2 regions of the Lactobacillus kullabergensis genome follow, and region 1 is predicted to be linked to the other one. Evidence: predicted binding sites of a transcription regulator. Region 1 holds the regulator's gene; the other holds the start of a gene.
The links. Region 1 encodes NrdR, which represses ribonucleotide reductase genes. Its sites were predicted from a motif close to ACACNATATATNGTGT; they were not measured.

Region 2: the regulator NrdR is predicted to act here: its motif matches at 2,667-2,682, upstream of DKL58_RS09350 (deoxynucleoside kinase).

The regions. Positions count from the first base shown of each region.
Region 1 is NZ_CP029477.1:1,298,002-1,302,819, forward strand. Features, by position in the region: gene thrS (threonine--tRNA ligase) at 1-748, opposite strand, end outside; gene dnaI (primosomal protein DnaI) at 1,053-1,946, opposite strand; gene DKL58_RS06145 (DnaD domain protein) at 1,957-3,342, opposite strand; gene nrdR (transcriptional regulator NrdR) at 3,345-3,812, opposite strand; gene coaE (dephospho-CoA kinase) at 3,799-4,416, opposite strand; gene mutM (DNA-formamidopyrimidine glycosylase) at 4,413-4,818, opposite strand, start outside.
Region 2 is NZ_CP029477.1:1,987,312-1,992,129, reverse strand. Features, by position in the region: gene DKL58_RS09365 (amino acid ABC transporter ATP-binding protein) at 1-371, opposite strand, end outside; gene DKL58_RS09360 (amino acid ABC transporter permease) at 390-1,031, opposite strand; gene DKL58_RS09355 (deoxynucleoside kinase) at 1,273-1,962, opposite strand; gene DKL58_RS09350 (deoxynucleoside kinase) at 1,975-2,625, opposite strand; gene DKL58_RS09345 (ABC transporter ATP-binding protein) at 3,369-4,818, shown strand, end outside.

The DNA.
Region 1 (4,818 bases):
AATCAAGATCACGACCAATTGTTCTGTGATCACGTTCTTTAATTTCTTCACGCCGTTTAATGTCCGCATCCAAATCTGCCTTTTTAAAGAATGCTGTACCAGAAATTCTTTGAAGCATAGGATTAGAGGATTGCCCTTTCCAGTAGGCACCGGCAACAGATAACAATTTAAATTGCATAATTTTACCGGTGTTTGGTAACAATGCGTTAAAACCAAAATCGACAAAATTGCCTAACTTATGAACTTGTACTTGGTCATTTTTTTCAGCTTTAAGCATTTCACTCTTATAAGGATCATCCTTAAAAAGATCAGAAAGCTCGTCTTTAGACATTAAGTTGGATTCAATCTTTTCTCCTGCTTTAATTGCTTTTTTGATTGCTTTTTCCAAGTCTGGTAATTCATTGACTTTTATTTGATTTTCTTTATCAGTATCAACGTAAAAGCCCTCATCGTCAGATCCATGTTCACCAAAATGAATTTCAGGATAAGCTTTCTTGGCCACGGCTTCAAGAACAAATACAACGGTATCACGCAAAATTGTTAGACCCTCTTTATCTCTGTCGGTTATAATTGCAACTTCCGCATTTTTGTTCAACTTATAGTCTAAAGCAACAATTTGACCATCTACTTTTGCACCAAGAGCAGCTTTACCTAAAGATGTCCCAATACCATGTGCTAAATCAGATATCGAAACAGCATCTGTAAAATCTTTTTTTGAGCCGTCAGGCAAAGTAATCGAAAAACTCATTATTTCCTCCAAAATTTTTATAACAAAAAATCCCAGTGCAATTAAGCACTGGGACGTTAATTAACGTGGTTCCACCCAAAATTTAGTTCAAGAAAATGAACTATCTCGTTATAGATTGTTAACGGAATCTAACCCATTATCAAAATTTAGGTATGAATGATTGGATTGCAAACGCTGATGAAAGCTTCCAGAATACCGCTTTTCTCTCTGAGTTGCATTGCAACATGTTCATTCATTGGTGTTAATTATAACCCAATAATTTTTTAATGCAAGCATATTTTCATTAAATTTGAAAAGTAAAAATTTATGTTCGCCTATTAGGCCCAGAAATAATTACCTCTTTAGCTAAAGCACGAATTCGTTCCATCAAGCGAGCAGCCTTTACAGGTTCAATTGCATTTTTAGTTTCCTTAAAATGATCTTCTAAGTCATTCATAGCAAAATTGGACGAAAAGAAGGTTGGCAAAACATTATCCATTCTTGCTTGTAAAATTACTGCTAAAACTTCATCCCGCGACCATTGGCTCAAATTTTCCGCACCAATATCATCTAATACTAAAAAATCAGCGTTAGCAATCTTTTGTACTTCAGTTTGTAAACTATTGTCATTAAAATGACTGGATAAACTGGCAATGAATGTAGGAACATGCAGAAAAACAACATATTTTTCCATCGCAGCTACTTGATTCGCCAGTCCTGCCAAAATATATGTCTTACCAACGCCAAAATTTCCAGCTAAATATAAGCCCTTTTGGTGGATATCACGCGAATACTGATATAAAAACTGCTGAATAGCTGTCATTACTTCAACTCTTTCAGATGTCATATCTATCCGACTTAATCGTACATCATGCAATTTTTCAGGTAAATTAATTAAACGCAAGTGCTTTTTGATATTAATTTCCTGGTCATGAATCAGTTTACTATCTTCAGGAACAAATTTAAGGCTAATGGCATTTTTATTCATTATCAAATCTGGATAATATCCCTTAGTCACTGGATCTTTTTTATATTGACTGAGATAAAATTCGAACAGGCTGGGCAGACTTTTATCAATTATACTGTCATTAAGTTGTTCTTGATGTTGTTTAATAAATTGATTTACCTTGGGATCAGCTAATACCTTCTTTTTAATTGAGTCGGTACTTTCTTCTTCCGCATTTTTGGTTTTATCAATAATTTTTTTAATGGGTTGCATATCACTACACCTACTTCATGCCATTCCTATCTTCTAACTTTTTAAAAAATTTTTCCAATTCATTCGAAGAAAGATTAGATTCATTTGAAATAGCTTTTGATTTTCTACTATCCCAATCAATATTTTTTTCGATCTTTTTTTTGTTTCTAGATCGCTGCTTAAATTGATTTAACCTGTTCTCTCGCCTTTGTTCTTGGGTCCTTTTTCTCTTTTCCATGTAATCTAAAGCCTGAGCACCAGTTTTGATTCCATGTTGCAACCAATCATGCAAAATTTTGTTTGCTAATCGAAAAGAAATGTTTGGGCTACTTTTTAAACAAGCATATGTCAGAACATTGAGCAATTCAGCTGATATTCCCTTATCATTATATAAACTGTCTAACACTTGATACTCACTTGCATCAACATAATCATTTCGTTCAGTTTTTAAGTGATACAAAAACTGCGCTGGAGTATCAGTCTGAGCTTTTTGCAATAATTTTTGTTCTTTTTGATTTAATTGGCTATCACTTTTATTAAATTTTTCAGGTATTTTTGCCTTGTCTTGCAAATGCCTGCGAGTATCGCTTCCATGAATGCTGTTTGCAATAGTTTGCTTTATTTCTCTCATATTTAATTGATAGTCACCATGCAAACAAGGTATTGCCTCGTCGACAAATTCCTGTTCTGAAAGCCCATATATACGCATAACAGCTCGAATAGCTTCTTTATTCTGATCAATTTCGCTACCAGCAATTTGATAAATTTCAAATTGCTGTTTCATAAAATCCCAGTCAATATTATCTTGATCATTGACAGTAGCATAATCGCTTGCAGAATAATTATTCTCTCGAGCTGCTTCCTTAACCTCAATTGAAGGATCTATTGCTTCTTGATCGGATAAATGGAAAACATCCATAAAGGAAGCAGAAATATTGGGTGCTCCCTTGATGCCACTTAATTCGCTCCGGTTTTGTTTAGCCTCTCTTGCAAACTCGTGACTTAATTTATTAAAAGCAGTTATACCAACTTTTTCTTTTAATAAACTAGCTAAAAGAGCAGTTGAAAAAAATTCACTGCTTGCTGGAACATTTTTAATTTCGAAACACAAAACATGACCCATGATCTGGTTGTCAAGCAATCTCGTTTGAATCAGACCAACAGCTTCAAGCTTATGCAACGCACCAAATAATTTTTTTATATCACAATCTGTCTGTTCTTGAAGAGTATAAATTCCCTTAGCATCAGAAAGCATTGCCTGTGCATTATAATCTTCATTCAAACTTAAATAGAGTGCTAAAGGAAGAGAGCCAATAAGAGGTTGATATAGTTTAATTAATATGCGCAAATCTTTGGGAAAAATATCCACCCTGTTGGTAATGAAAAAAGGCTGTTTGGGATTATTTGTCTCAAACATAATTAATTACCCTTTTCCCTTTTTGCAATCATATCTTCCATTGTTTTCATGAAGCTAGACATATCTTTAAATTCACGATAAATAGAAGCAAAACGAATATAAGCAACATCATCAATTGTTGCCAGCTCATCCATTACTAGTTGACCAATTTTTTTCGAAGAAATCTCGCTAACCCCCTGTTGTCTGACTTTGTTTTCTACATGATCGACTAGTTCTTCAAATTGTGTACTTGATATCGGCCGTTTTTGACCAGCCGCCATCACACCATGTAAAATTTTTTTACGATTAAAAGGTTCGCGAGTACCATCATTCTTAATCACTAGTAAAGGAGTAGTTTCAACTCGTTCAAATGTGGTAAAACGAAAGCCGCAGTTTTCGCATTCACGCCGACGTCTGATTGCGCGATTTTCATCACTGGGTCGTGAATCAATGACTTTTGAAGCATTTTTATGACAATTAGGACATTCCATATAAGTCCTCCCCTTTTATGTTAAGAAGCAATTTTTCTAATTTCGATTTCAAATCTTGTTTTGTACCAGTATTATTAATTACAAAATCAGCCAATTTTTCTTTCTGGGACAAAGGCATTTGACTGCGAATACGCTTCAAGGCAGCACGCTCACTCAAATGATCCCTTAACATTAGCCTTTTCATTTGCAGTGATTCCGGTATTGCAATTAATAAGGTAAAATCGCAATATTTTTGACCATTTGATTCAAACAAAACCGGTGCATCCACAACAACCAAAGAATTTTTGTTCATGTTGTTTAGCGCAATTTTAGCTTGTATTTCTTGAAAAATCAATGGATGGGTAATTCCATTTAAAGTTTCAAGTTGTTTTTTATCGTTAAAAACAATCTGTCCTAACTCTGAACGATTAATTGATCTATCTGACTTAAGAATGCTTGTACCAAAATGTTTTAAAACCAGTTCATAGCCCTTTTCGTCCCTATTTAAAATATCGTGAGCAATTTGATCGCAGTCTATAACCGGTATTTGTTTATCTCTAAAAAAAACATCTGCAGTACTTTTACCACTTGCTATCCCACCGGTTAAGCCTAAAATCTTTGTCATTTATAAATCACCTGACACTTAGGGCAAAAAGTAGTTCCTCGTCCATTTACCTTAATTTTCTCAAGAGGTGTGCCACAACGCACACAAGGCTCGCCTTTATGTCCATATACTTGCAACATTTTTTGAAAACCTCCTGTCTTCCCGTTCGCATCCAGATAGGTATGAACTGTAGTACCTCTTTCAGCAATTGCCAATTCTATTAACGAATTAATATTGTCGTGCAATTGCGCTATCTTTTCTGCTGGAATGGCATTGGCTTGACTTAACGGGTGAATTTTTGTTTCCCACAAAACCTCGTCAACGTAGATATTGCCCAAACCTGCAACAATAGATTGGTCAAGGAGTGTGTTTTTAATATTTTTCTTTTTACGCGCTAAACCATTTTGTAGATACGAAACGGTA
Region 2 (4,818 bases), 690 kb from region 1:
AAATCTAGTTGTTCAAGTAACTTTCGCGCACGGGCTTGTGCTTGATCTGCACTTTCTTTTAAAACTAGTGTTGGTGCCAGGGTAATATTTTCGATTACAGTTAAATTGGGAAAAAGCTCATAGCTTTGAAAAACTACTCCGATAATATGACTTTTACTATCAGGAGCGGCCGGATCAAACTTTTGCCCATCCCACAAAAAATCACCGGAATCAATTTTTTCTAAACCACTTAAGCAACGCAGCAAAGTAGTTTTTCCCGCTCCAGATGGTCCCACAATGGCTAAAATTTGTCTGTCAGGAATGATTAAGTTTAACTTGTTTAAAATCGTACGAGAGCCAAATTTTTTGGTAATGTTTTTAAGTTCTAGCATAGTATTATTTCCCCTAATTTACTTCCACTTTGCAAAATTGTGTTCAATTTTTTTCAGCAAAAATGATGCGATACCCGTCATTAATAGATAAATTATACCGACTATCACTAAAGGAATTAATGTTACATCTCTTGCTGTAGCAACATTGCCGGCACGTAAGAGCTCACCCAAACCAATGACATAGACTAAAGAAGTATCTTTAACTAAGTTGATCACTTCATTGCCAATTGAGGGTATAACTATTTTGCTGACCTGAGGAATAATAATATGGCTCAATGTTTGCCAGTAATTTAATCTTAAAACGCGAGCACTTTCGTATTGACCTACAGGGATTGATTGAAAGCCACCACGGAATATCTCGGCAAAATAGGCTGTATAGTTTAAAATAAAGGCGAAAAGTGCTGCATCGTAGCGCTCAAAAATGATGCCGACTATCGGTAAACCATAGAAAATAAAAATTAATTGTAGCAGAAGAGGAGTACCCCGCATAATCCAAATGTAAAATTTTAAGATTAATCTTAAGGGCTTAAAATGCGAAAGCAAGCCTAGGCTGACTATAATTCCCAATGGAATAGAAACAATTAAAGTCCAAAAGAATAAAATTAATGTCATCTTTGCACCTGAAATTAAAGAGGGCATAATTGAAAGGATATAGTTCATTTTTTCTCCTTTTTACTGAATTTATTTTGATTAGAGAGGCTAATATGGCAACTCTTTTGATACTAGCTAAATTATATAAATTGATTAAAAAAATATGTGAAAAAATATATGTTTTAATCATAACATAGTTTTCGAAATTTTATTTAATCAATATGGAAATTTGTAACTTGCTGATAGTTAATTTTGATAAACATGACATGAAAAGAGCCACTAGCTGTAGCTAATGGCTCTTTAAAATGGTTTATGGTTGCTCAATTTGAATATCTGTTGGTTTATCCCAAGAGTTAGGTAATTTACCCATTTCTTTTAGCTTGGCAACGATTTGATCAAGTACAACTTCTCTAGCATGGTCATCAGTCATGAAGTCTAGCTTGTCACCATCAATTTCCATTTTAGGAGAATAATCGTATTTTTCATACCAGGGTTTGTAGTAACGCAAAAGTCTCTTATAATAATCTTCCAGCGTCGCGTCATAACTCAGCTGTTCGTATGGTCGACCACGTTTTTGAATCCTTTTAATCATAGTGTCATATGAAACCTTAATATGAACCAGAAGATCAGGATTTTTCTTTGGCATGTGCTTAAGTTCGCCCATCATATTATTGAGCAGTTCATAATATGTGTCAACTTCTTCTTTGGTAGCCCGACCAATGTCTGCATTCATTTGGAAGAAAAGTGCATCTTCATAAATTGAACGATCAAGAACGTTATTATCATCAGTTAATGCATCCTTGATACTACGAAAACGAGTATTTAGGAAAAATACCTGAAGTAAGAATGCATACTTTTTAGGATCGGCATAAAAAAGTGGCAAAACAGGATTGTTATCGACACTCTCATAAAATGGTTTGGTTCCTAAATACTTAGCTAATATACTGGTTAAACTGGATTTACCGGCTCCAATTGGCCCGCTTAAAACAATAACTGTCATCACGTTCCTTCTCTATTCTAAATTGCCTATTGCGTGCAACTTATTATCAATTTGATTTAAAACTTCTTTTTTTGCATCTTCATCGTAGATAAAATCGTATTTATCCCCATCAATTTTAATTTTAGGTGAGGCATCATATTTTTCATACCATGGTTCATAATACTTAATTAACCGTGCGTAGTAGTCTTTTAAACTGGGATCTGTGCTAATTTGTTCAAATGAACGTCCACGTTTTTTTATGCGCTTAAGCATAGTGTCTAGAGAAACGTGAATGTAAATTAGTAAATCTGGCTTTTTACTGGGATTACCTGGGGTATCTTCCATCATATTTTCGAGTAGACTATCATATATCTTAAACTCAGTTGGATCAGCCACTTTACTATCGGCGTTCATTTTGAAAAAGAGTGCGTCTTCATAAATCGAACGGTCTGAAACACTGTTTTTCTCTCGGATTGCCTGGTTGATTTGTGCTAAACGATGGTTAAGCAGATAGATATTAAGCAAAAAAGTATAGCGTTTCATGTCTTGGTAATATAAAGGAAGAACAGGATTATTATCTACTCCCTCGTAAAAAGCTTGTGTACCTAAGTGCTCAGCTAAAATACTAGTTAAACTGGATTTACCGGCTCCAATTGGCCCACTTAAAACAATAACTTGGATCACGTTCTTTCATAAATACAATATATAGATTCTTATTTAGTTTAATACGAGATATAGTGGTATACAAGCAAAAAGTAAATTAAAATTTTAATCAAAAAGTCAAGTAATTTTGTATAATACAGAAGTAAAAAGTTGTAGTTATTGTCAAAATTGAAAATTTGAACTTATGATTTTAAACTGTGTTACACGTGAAACCAAAATAAATCCTCCAAATTAAACTAATAATTATTAACTTGCAATAGAGTTAGAGCATGATGGAAATATTTATTCTATAGCAAGCCGTACAGCTTGCATTTAGCTTTTTTATTGTTAAAGCAAACGAAGCTGAAAGCAGTTGCATGATTTAATTCAATTAAAACATGATAATGATCTCTCAACTATGAAACAAATTTTTTTAAGAATGTAAAGCAGTTGCACTATTTATATACTGTTGCGAAGAAATAATTCTAAATATAAGAATTAAAAATAGATTGCTTTTATATTATAAAAGCCATAAAATGATAAATAAATTATAAAGGTAGTAGAAAATACTTCAAATAAAAAGGGCAAATTAGTATGTTTCATGCCGTAATTGGTACTTAGGGGATTTTTAGAAGAATGCTAAAGCCCACAATAATTAAATTATTTGAGAGCCTGCAGCTTTGAAATAGGTCAAAGATTAATGTTCTTTGCAAACTGTTTCTCTCAGGAAGATATGTCATTTTAGTATTAGCTCTAAAAATAGATGTTTTGACAGGAAGTAAATCATGGACGATACTATAACAAAATTTTCGCTTTGGACCTACATTAAACGTAATTCAGGCATGTATGTAATTCTGGCCATTTTCTATTTTGGCCGGAATTTAGCACAAACTGCTGCCAGCATTTTTAAAGGTAATGCACTTACTGCTTTGACTCAGCATAATTTAAACGGCTTTATGATTGATACAGGTTTAAACTTGCTTAGCTGGGGCTTTTTTCTGATTTTCTTTTTTTGTAGTTCACGATATTCTGCTGTAATCATCAAGGCTGTCGATAATTCCATTAGGAACGCATTGGCCCATATAATTGGTCGCCAAGAGTATGAAGACTTCAACAAGCACACGGAAGCTGACTATGTTTCCTGGTTTACTAACGATATTAACCAAATTAATCAAGATGGCTTTTTCAGTTTAGAGCAAACATTTAGCAGTGCACTCTTGGGCATTATTGCCAGTGTCATCCTGTTTTCTTACCATCCACTCTTATTTGTAACCACTTTGGTTTTTGCTGTTGTTATGATTTTATTTCCCCGTCTTTTTAAGAAAAAGTTGGAACAACTGTCGCAAAAACAAAGCAGGCAAAATGAAGTATTAACGTCAAAAATAACTGATGTTCTTGAGGGTTTTGTCAATCTGCTCACACTTGGTCAGCAAAAATTGCTCAATAAAATAGTTCTTGCGGCATCAGATAAGACTGGACAGGCTCGGGTTAATTACATTACGGAAATGTCCTTTTCTAATGCACTGATTAACCTGATTAGTGTATCTGCTCAAACTATTTTAACTGTTGAATCCGGATACCTGGCCTTTCATAACCAGATTCCAATTGGAGCTATTTTAATTGTTGGTTCAATGTCCGGGAATGTTTTTGGCAGCTTGACAGAAATCAGTATTGATCTAACTTCAATTCGGGCAGTTCAACCTATTTTTGACAAATATAATAAATTAGCTAATACGCAGGAAAAAACAGGGGATAAGAATGTTGCTCCTTTGACTCAGCAAATTGCATTTAGTGACCTTTCGTTCAGCTATCCTAATAGTGACAGACCTATTTTAATGAATGTTGCCGGCAGCATTAAGCGAGGGGAACGAGTGGCCATTGTTGGTCCGTCTGGTTGTGGCAAATCAACCCTTGTAAAATTAATTGGTGGTTTGTTAACAGGCTATCAAGGTTCGCTGACTTGGGATAATGATGAATACAGCGAACTTAATTTTAGTTCGCTGCACAAGCAGATTGCTTACATTGACCAGTCTGCCTATATTTTTGACGGCAGCCTGCGTTATAACATCACTTTAGATCGGGAGACAACTGACAAAGAAGTTAATGCTGCAATTACGCGTGCCGGTCTCGAAGAGTTTGTTGCTGACAGTGCCAACGGTCTTGACACTGTTTTAAAACATGCTGGTAATAATATTTCAGGTGGTCAAAAGCAACGAATTGCGCTTGCACGACAGT